3 regions of the Desulfotomaculum sp. 1211_IL3151 genome follow, and region 1 is predicted to be linked to each of the others. Evidence: riboswitches for the same ligand, from Rfam matches in the RefSeq annotation. Region 1 holds a riboswitch; each other region holds the start of a gene.
What was found. A riboswitch is a leader RNA that binds a small molecule or an ion and turns the genes downstream of it on or off. The one in region 1 is predicted to bind cobalamin.

Region 1 (3,279 bases):
CTAGAACACTCATCACGGCGGGACCAAACAAAATGGCACCCAGTCCCACACCGGTGGGGTGAGAACAACTGCCTGTGACCGAAGGGATTTTTAAAGCGGAAAGAACAAACACAAAGGCCCCCGCCAAACCCAGCAGCATTTTTAGATTTGGGTTTGCCTGTAAAGTTTTGCGAATGGAGCGAAGTCCCCAGATAACAAAGGGAGCCGATAGGGCCAACCAGAATAAGCACCAACCGGCAGGTAGAAAACCCTCGGCAATATGCATCGCATAGGCGGCATTAGGAGTAAGGAATAATAAGCAGAAAACGACCCAAAGTGAAGTAACCCGATATTTCATGGTTCTAAGTCCCCCTTTAATACAATTTTCCCAATATTTTGACATATTGCTTGCCTGTTTTAGCACTGGTTTTCTAACTAGTTAAGAAGTTCATAGGCCTGTCGTATATGCTTGATGTAGATTTCCACAATGTTATCAAATTCCAAAAGGCCCTTGAGAAGAGTTGTTACCGGATAGTTTTGAGCCAATTCATTTTGCCAGGCATCTGGCTCAGACCCGGCCAAATCATTGATGGCATGATCACCGGCAATATTCATAAAGGGGACGAGCGTTACCTTTTGAAAATCCTTCCTGGCAAGATCAGCCTTAACATCCGTTAATGAAGGATAACCCTCAATGGTACCAAGGATAACATTTGGATAGGTTTGACGCAGCATATCATTTAGGCAACCGTAGACACTAAAGCTATGATGATCACTGCCATGACCCACCAGTACCAGAGCATGTTGGGGGTCCGCAGGAACCAGATCCTTGATACAGGCCACAACCTCCTGGTAGTCTGTCAGATGATAAAGGAGTGGCGCCCCCAGGGTTAATTGATGAAAACCAAACTTACCTATTTTACTCTGAAACTGCTTGCCGGAAATACCTCGCAGGTGAGACATATTATCTACCACATTGACCAGATCATAGTATTCCATGCCTGGTATGATATGCACGGACTGTACCACTACCCTGGTATAGCCTTCATCCTGCAGTCTAGCCAAAGCAGTAATCGGACTGTCTATCTGGATACCTCTTTTGGCCAATACCCCACGAATACTCTTTGCCGTGTAGGCCCAGCGTAGTTCGATACCGGGGAAAACTACTCTGACTTGCTCCTCTAATTTTTTAAATGCAGCGGTTGCTTGATCCACAGTGGTGCCAAAGGTTACCAGTAGAATAGCTTCTTTTTCCATTACAATAACCACCTTTACAAAATAAAAAACCTTAACTAATTAAACGTTAAGGTAAGTCAAAAAAACCAGGATAAACCCCGGTTTAACTGCTTACCTCTCCTCGGGAGGGTCAGTTTTTTGTTTGGCAGGTCTCCTGACTCAGGCATAAAAATTTGTTTCTACCTTCCCAGTAGTACCAGTGGTGTAAACTGAAACAAACTAGCCATTTACAGTGGCCGGACCGTTCGGGATTTGCACCCGATTCCCTTTTAAGCCCCCATAGGGGGAACCAAACACGAAGTATTAAATTATGGTGCCATCATAACATATATATTCCATTATGTCCATAAAAACCCATGTAAAAAACCGAGTCCTTCTTATGCCCGATAGAAAATATATATTGTCAGAATCATAAAAGAACGATACAATCTTTTAAAGAGTATAATTTTTCCAGGTGCCCCGGTAGGGGAGAATAGGGAATCGGGTGCAAGTCCGAACGGTCCCGCCACTGTAAGCGGTAAGCGAATACCCATTTTGCCACTGACCTTGGGTTGGGAAGGCGGGTATCCGGCAATGATCCGCAAGTCAGGAGACCTGCCTGTAAAAATACAATTCTGAGAATGATGGAAAAGTTCTCGGCCTATTAAGGCTGAGGACTTTTTATTTTTCAGGCAAGTTCACCCTGCCAGCGACACCAGCAAAGATGACATGGTAGATGGTTGATGGCTAAAAAAGCCCAAGGCTCATGGCCATTTGAAATAAAGGAGGTAAAAAAATGTCTTTATTAACTGAAACACTTGCTAGGATTCAACTACCGGACCAGACCTGTGAAGAACAGGCCAAACAGAGGTTAGACAGACTGACCAAACCACCTGGCAGCCTGGGCATATTAGAGGAGATCGCCTGGCGGTTGGCTGGTATCCAGCGGTCCCCTCTGCCGAAACTTCCTCTGGATAAGGTATCACTGGTTTTAGCAGGAGATCACGGGGTAGTGGCAGAAGGGGTCAGTGCCTTTCCTCAGGAAGTAACGCCTCAAATGATCTTCAATTTTCTGCAGGGTGGTGCAGGTATCAATGTACTGGCCCGTCAGGCTGGTGCCAGGGTTGTGGTGGCTGATGTCGGGGTTACCGGACCACCTTTGGCAAGGGAGGGTCTGATTTCCTGTCGCGTAAGATCCGGCACAGATAATTTTGCCATCGGTCCCGCCATGAGCAGGGATGATGCCATTCGATCCATTGAGGCTGGTATCACCCTTCTAGGTCAGCAAGTTAAAAAACGTCCGGCCCTGGTTGGGATTGGTGAGGTGGGCATTGGCAATACCACGCCCAGTGCCGCTATTTTAGCTGCTTTTACAGGCGTGGCCCCGGAGGAAATTACTGGTCGCGGTACAGGTATTGATGATCAACGACTGCAGCATAAGATCGCTGTGATTAAGCGGGGGCTGGCGGTAAATCAACCCGATGCCAAGGATGGCCTAGATGTGCTGGCCAAGGTGGGTGGCTTAGAAATAGGTGCTATGGCGGGAGTTATCTTGGGTTGTGCCGCAGAGGGAATTCCGGTCGTGCTGGACGGGTTTATCTCCGGTGCAGCGGCAATGCTAGCCAAATCCCTGGCTCCTCTGAGCCGTAGGTTTATGTTTGCCTCCCATGTATCAGAAGAACCAGGCCACCGTTATATGATGCAGAAGTTAGAATTAAAACCCATTCTGCATATGGAAATGAGATTGGGCGAGGGCACAGGTGCCGCCTTAGCTTTCCCCATTATCGAATCTGCGCTACGTATTATTAACGAAATGGCTACCTTCGCAGAAGCAGGAGTTAGTGAAGGATAGATAGAAAAGGTGAAACCAAACCCTGGCTGCTTTTCCTTGTATTGCCATAAATTTTATACTATAATTTGTTTTACTAACTCTCGTTAAAAAGTATGAATATTCAAACAGGAGCAATCTATGAGAATACCAAGAATTGTTCTGGCCGGAACCCACAGTGGTGTAGGAAAGACTACCCTCACCCTGGGATTACTGTCAGCCTTCCGACGGAGGGGTATTAAGGTACAACCCTTCAA
Region 2 (3,279 bases), on a different contig from region 1:
GCCTTTGAAGCTGCTTTATTTATTGAGTCGGAAATTATCAAAGCAATTAAGCCAGGCACCCCCGCAGAGGAACCTTATTTATTGGCCATGAAATTGGCAGAGGAAATGGGTCTAAAGGATAATTTTATGGGCTATCAGGAGGATAAGGTTAAATTTATCGGGCATGGTATAGGTTTGGAAGTGGATGAATTGCCGATCTTTGCCAAGGGGTTGAAGACCCCCATATTACCTGGCATGACCTTTGCCCTGGAACCTAAATTTATCTTTGCTGAGGGCGCCATTGGTATTGAAAACAGTTTTGTAATGACCGAGCATGGTCCAGATTATTTAAGTATGACACCCAATGTGATTACCTATATAAAATAATTAGGAGGGGAAATAATGGAAAAGAAAGTAATGTGGGACGAAAACCTTAGCAATGAGCAATTAGCTAAATTGTCCATGGAGATGTTTCATCGTATTGTCATTCATCATGCCTTATGGTTTAATGAAGTCCAGCATCAGCTGGGTTTTCCTGAGGCACTGAAGATTTTGGATGCAGCCTACCAGAAGAGCTTTAATATTCAAATGAAGCGTTTTGGTAAATTCTTTGGCTTTGAAATGGAAAATGGTGTACCAAAACCCTTTTTAGCGATGCCTAGGGAAAAACTTTTGGCCCTGCTTAACGATACAGCAGTTAACTGGCTGGCCAATGATGGAGTGTGGTTCCAGGCTGTTGAATTCAAACATGGCATGAATGATGCTAAACGCTGCAATGATTCCTGCTGGGGAAAATTTTCACCCTTCGAGGCAGATTCAATTAAACGTTTCTTAGGCTTAGAGGAAAAACCAGGTCTGGAAGGCCTTAAGAAAGCCCTGCAGTTTAGAATGTATGCCAGGATCAATGTACAATCCATTATTGATGAAAGTCCCAATAGTATTGTCTTTCAGATGAATGATTGCCGGGTGCAGTCTGCCCGGAAACGCCAAGGTTTAGATGATTACCCCTGTAAATCTGCCGGTCTGGTTGAGTATGCAACATTTGCCAGGACCATTGATTCGAGAATTAAGACCGAATGTATCGGCTGCCCACCGGACGCCCACCCTGAAGAGTGGTTCTGTGCTTGGCGTTTTATCTTAGTTGAGGAAGCTTAGTGCCACTTGCTAGATTAACTTAATACTTTAGTTGCTGGAATAGGTGCTTTACTCTGAAAAGGTAAAGCTTAAAAGGGAAGTCGGTGCAAGGCCGACGCGGTACCGCCACTGTAATGAGGAGGAGCCCCACAAAATACCACTGGGAAAAAACCTGGGAAGGTGTGGGGTTCCGATGATCCGAAGCCAGGAAATCTGCCTATGCCAGGTTACCACTATCCCTACGGATGTATAGGAGGTGGCTTCATGGTGTATGTGCTGTTTCCTGGCACCGTCATAAAACCCCGGTACATTTGTAGAACCGGGGTTTTTAATTTGCCCAACTAGGATACAAACAAATCGCAATTACATGAATGAAAAAGGTGAGTATCGGAATGAGGAAAAAAAGAATTTGCTTAAGGATTACTTCAATACTAATCACCCTTTGTTTTATTTTGAATACGACATTTTTAACGATTCCCAACCTGGCAGTGGCCAGTGAACCGGGTAAGACCTATACCGCCAGTCAGTTATCCCAAAAAGCCATTGAATTTATACATAAGCAATATCAGGCCGGTGAAAAAATCGATGGCTATACGGCCTACGTATTAGCCCTAGGCGGCGAGGATCTGGGGTCTGAAAAATGGACCAATAATGGCAAAACATTAAAACAAGAAATCAAAGAATTGTCCAATTTGCTGGGGGATCATCTTACCTTAATCAGTTATATATGCAACACCCAGAATGACGATGGCAGCTTTGGACCTTTAGGCAATGAATATGGAACGAAAGGCCCCTTACTGGCCTTAGCATCCATTAAAAATGATCTGGTGCCTGGAGTAGAAAGGCAGCAGGTAGAGGATGCCATTCATAAAGCCATTCATTACTTCCAAGAGAAATATCAAAGCGGTACCATTACCTATGATGCACAAGGTTTTAGCCTTGATTATCGCTGTATCGAAGCCTTGGTCAAGGCAGGCGAAGACCTTTCAGCAGACGGGTGGATATACCAAGGAACCTCTCTCCGGGATGCTGTGCTTGCTTCTGCCGCTGTTACTGCCGCCAACCCAGCAGCCACAGCGGTGGAATTGGCTAAAGAATTGGCAGCCCTTGATGCAGTGCAAGCATACTCAGCCAATGCAGAAGCACCCACCCTGGCCGCAGCAATTGGTTTGGATGCAGCAAATAATGTTGAGTTAGACGAAGCCACAGAGATTGAAACAGAAACAGAAACAATCGCTGAAGTGAGGGAAACCCCGGCTAGCGAGGTTATATCAGAAGAAACAACAAATGAAACCGAGTTAGAAGCAGCCCCAGAAATTGAAACAGAAACATTCGTTGAGGCCGAATCATTTTCAGCAATTGAGATTACATCCGAGGAAGCAATTGATGAACCTAAATTAGAAGTAACGACAGAAATTGAAGCAGAAGTAACAGAAGTAACGTTTGAGGCTAAATCAACCCCAAGCATAGAGGAAACAACGGAGGAAATGAACAATGAGGTTGCGTTAAACGAAAACGTTGCAAGGGAATTATCTGTTACGGATGAAGTATACTCAGACATTGTTACCGAAATTAATTTAAACGTAGTTGAAGTTGAGCAGACCTTACCTCCCACAGATAGCATGGCCCCAATTCATGAAAAAAAATATAAGGCACCGGATGCAGCTGACCTAGCGAATTCGATTGCCCAACAACAGGCAGCAGATGGCAGCTTTGGAACAAGTATCTATGATCATGTGACCGTGCTTCATGCATTGGGTAAAGCAGGCCTGCTGGAGGGCATTGACCAAGAAAAGGCCCTTGCCTATATTGATGGTTTAAAAAAGATTCACAAAGATATTTTTGGTTATGACGCCGGGGTAGCCTGGGGATCTGAATGGACACCGGAGGAAGCAGACACCACTGCCCAGGTTATGACTGCCCTTAGTTATTTTGATGCAACAAAGGATGTAAATGAGACTATCCAGGACGGTCTGAGCTATCTTAGGGATGTGCAAGACCCGGATAGGGCTGCCATCGCTATTAATAGCTGGGATAGTACCTATAACACGGCTGAAACATTGATTGCCCTAAAGGCCCTGAAAAGATCCTATGATGAGTATGCCGGTTCCGGTTCAGCCTGGACAAAAAAATCTAGAACAAATACGCTGGCAAAGTGTTTACTGG
Region 3 (3,279 bases), on a different contig from region 1:
GGAACGACCGTCTTAATTTTGGAGTCTTTAGAAACTTGCTGAAAATCCACATGCCTTATCGTGCGATCCACCGGATCCATCTGTAAACTCTTTACCATTACAGTCTGTTTGCCACCGTTTACACTCATATTAATAAGCGTGTTTCGTCCGGTTCCAGAACTAAGAATTTTCTTTAAATCTTTGGCGTCAACGGAAATACTCATGGACCCCATTTCTTTGCCATAAACTACACCGGGAACACCACCGCTTTTTCTAATTTGCTTAGCAATCGATTTTGTATCTGTTTCTCTCACAGTTGCATTTAACCTTGAACCTGTCATAAAATTACCCTCCCAACTAAATATGTCCCTATTATTCCCTATTTTTGGTCATATCAAACAATTCCAGGGCATAAAGATCAATATAATGAGTTTGATGTAAAGGGGGGCCTAATAATGCGCAAGAGCAAAAAATTTATTGGTATGCCGATCATCAGTCTTGCCGAGGGCCAGGAAATGGGTGCAGTCAAGGGGTTAGTTGTAGATCCGTTTCAGCAAAGGATAGCCGCCCTAATTATAGAGCAAAAAGGTTGGTTTAAAGATCAAAAATTTGCCCCTTATGGTAAAGTACGCAGCGTAGGTGCCGATGCCATCACCATTGATCAAGGAGCAATCGTTGAAAAGGGTACCAGCCTGCCAGACATTTTAAAGCTTTACAAAGAAAGAATTAACATCATCGGCAGCAAAGTTATCGCAGAAAATGGTTCCGATCTCGGGGAAGTAGATGAGTTTTATGTTGATGAAATAAGTGGTCAAATCGTTGGCCTGGAGATTAGCGGCAACTTTTTAAACAGCCTATTTAAAGGTAAATCCTTTATGGAAATTGCCTTTGTTAAGACCATTGGTAAAGAATTAGTCGTAACGTCCGTGGATGCCTTAGAAAACTTGGTTAAAGTTGATGGCGGTTTACACGAAACCGTTAAACAGCTCAAAGACAGTACAAATCATATCTGGGAAAGCACGGTACAAAAAACCAAGGAAATTAGTACGTTAACGAAAGAAATAAGCAGCAAAAAGGTGGAGGAAATTGAAAGCAAAACGAAAGATCTCGGAGAAACGCTACGTGAACGGGTTAAGAGAAAAAGTAAAGACGACCCCATCGAAGACGATGTTGTCATTCATGATTTGCCGGCAGGCACCCTAAGATCAGAGGAAGAAGCCTTAAACCGCCAAGAGGTTATCCATGACGAGGTTGTTATTCAAGATTTACCACCAGGCTCACTACCACGCCAGACCGAGGAATTAACCCGTGTTGAACAGATAGAAGATCTCGTTGAAATCCATGAATTACCCCCCGGTGCTTTACCCCGCGAAGAAAATCCCAGCGAGGACGAAAGCGAGGATGAACAAGAAGCGATCGGGGAGCCCATCGTACCAGAAGAAAATACAGAGATTAAAAAAGAATAGTCCTCCGCTTTATTGCTGTATTTGATAGTTGCAAGGCTAATTAGGCCCCTGGGCCATGAGCCTTGGGCCTAAAAGGTTACGGGCTGACAGCTAACACGAAAAGGTGTCTGATCTTCAGCACAAAACTGAAGCTCAGACACCTTTCTTTAGCCCAAGGCAGGTGAATTTATTCGAAGGCAGCATACTATCAATGTATAGACAAACATTGTGGGATACTCTATAATTATTAATCAAATTACCGCAAATGGGGAAGTCCGTGAGAATCGGACGCAGTCGCGCTACGGTAACGGAAGGCTGTTTTGGCAAGTCCGGAGTCCGAGTACCATGGTAATTTGCTAATTTTTTGTCGCGCAAACAAAAAAGGAGGAATTACTTTGTACACAGGAGCAGCCACTTATGTAGTCGGTTTTCCGAGAATCGGAGAACAGAGAGAACTGAAAAAAGCCCTTGAACATTATTGGGATCAAAAAATCGGTTTTGCAGAGATTGCCGATCGGACAAGAAAATTACGTCGAAGACACTGGTTATATCAAAAAGAGGCTGGTATCTCTTTTATTAGCAGCAATGATTTTAGTTTGTATGATAACATGCTCGATACAGCAATGATGTTAAATGCAATACCGGAAAGATTTCGTACCATCCACAACGAACAAGAGCTTTATTTTGCTATGGCCCGCGGAACGAGTAACGCTGTGGCGCTGGAAATGACGAAGTGGTTTAATACCAATTATCACTACATTGTCCCGGAACTTTCCGATACCATGGACTTCTCATTAAATGCAGATAAAATAATCAATGAGTATTTAGAAGCAAAAGAATACGGCATCCGCACAAAAATTAATTTGATCGGACCCATAACCTTTTTATCTCTTTCCAAACGTGTTGATCGTAATCCGGATACTTTGGAACTACTCCAAAGAATTTTGCCTTGTTACGTTTCTCTGCTTAAGAAAATGGCTTTTCTTGATGATGAAGTATACATTCAATTTGACGAACCAATCGTCGTAAAGGATCTGGACAAAAGAACCCTTGAACTGTTTTACTTATCCTATAAAGAATTAGCCAACGTGGATAGCAGGCTTAGACTGATCGTCATGACTTATTTTGATCATGCGGTGGAAGCTGTAAAAACACTGTTTGATATTCCGATTTATGGTATCGGACTGGATTTTCTATACGGACCGGAAAATCTAAAAATTCTTAATTGTCTGAACGGTAAAAAACTAATTGCAGGCATTGTCGACGGAAGAAATATTTGGAGAAATGACTATCGAAGTACCTTGACTTTACTTAAAAACATAGAAAAACATGTAAAAAGGGAAGATATCATCCCTTCCACCACCTGTTCTCTATTACATGTTCCTTATTCTTTGGAACATGAGAACCAGCTAGACAAAGAAATTAAGTCATGGCTGAGTTTTGCCCGGGAAAAACTTGAAGAACTATCGGATCTTGCCAAGTTATTTTTTATTGAAAGGGATTCTGAGAACCACCCATCCATTTTAAAAGATAATCAACGTATATTTATAACAAAACAACAATCGCCTAAAGCAATAAACCCCTTGGTTCGAGGGAGAGTTTGTTGCATTGAAAAAAAGGAACGAGTCGGCTCTTTTAACGACAGGAATGACATTCAGCGGAGAATACTCAATCTGCCTCTGCTTCCGACAACAACCATTGGAAGTTTTCCTCAAACCAATGAGATTAGGAAGCTGAGACGGGATTTCAAAAATAACATTATTTCTCAAGCAGAATATGATAAAGGAATTAAAAAACACATTGATACCTGCATACAATTTCAACTGGATATTGGGCTGGATGTTTTGGTACATGG

Region 2: it holds a riboswitch for cobalamin, as region 1 does, so the genes downstream of both, V6C11_RS07625 (S-layer homology domain-containing protein) here and cobT (nicotinate-nucleotide--dimethylbenzimidazole phosphoribosyltransferase) in region 1, are expected to answer to the same signal.
Region 3: it holds a riboswitch for cobalamin, as region 1 does, so the genes downstream of both, metE (5-methyltetrahydropteroyltriglutamate--homocysteine S-methyltransferase) here and cobT (nicotinate-nucleotide--dimethylbenzimidazole phosphoribosyltransferase) in region 1, are expected to answer to the same signal.

What each region holds. Positions count from the first base shown of each region.
Region 1 covers NZ_JBAIYV010000035.1:112,826-116,104, reverse strand. The annotation lists gene V6C11_RS08725 (energy-coupling factor ABC transporter permease) at 1-337, opposite strand, end outside; gene V6C11_RS08720 (sirohydrochlorin cobaltochelatase) at 415-1,236, opposite strand; cobalamin riboswitch at 1,343-1,524, opposite strand; cobalamin riboswitch at 1,651-1,831, shown strand; gene cobT (nicotinate-nucleotide--dimethylbenzimidazole phosphoribosyltransferase) at 1,991-3,046, shown strand; gene V6C11_RS08710 (cobyrinate a,c-diamide synthase) at 3,164-3,279, shown strand, end outside.
Region 2 covers NZ_JBAIYV010000031.1:19,940-23,218, forward strand. The annotation lists gene V6C11_RS07615 (M24 family metallopeptidase) at 1-366, shown strand, start outside; gene V6C11_RS07620 (DUF6125 family protein) at 382-1,134, shown strand; cobalamin riboswitch at 1,159-1,348, shown strand; gene V6C11_RS07625 (S-layer homology domain-containing protein) at 1,506-3,279, shown strand, end outside.
Region 3 covers NZ_JBAIYV010000010.1:65,135-68,413, forward strand. The annotation lists gene V6C11_RS01635 (50S ribosomal protein L25) at 1-320, opposite strand, end outside; gene V6C11_RS01640 (PRC-barrel domain-containing protein) at 435-1,445, shown strand; cobalamin riboswitch at 1,646-1,779, shown strand; gene metE (5-methyltetrahydropteroyltriglutamate--homocysteine S-methyltransferase) at 1,820-3,279, shown strand, end outside.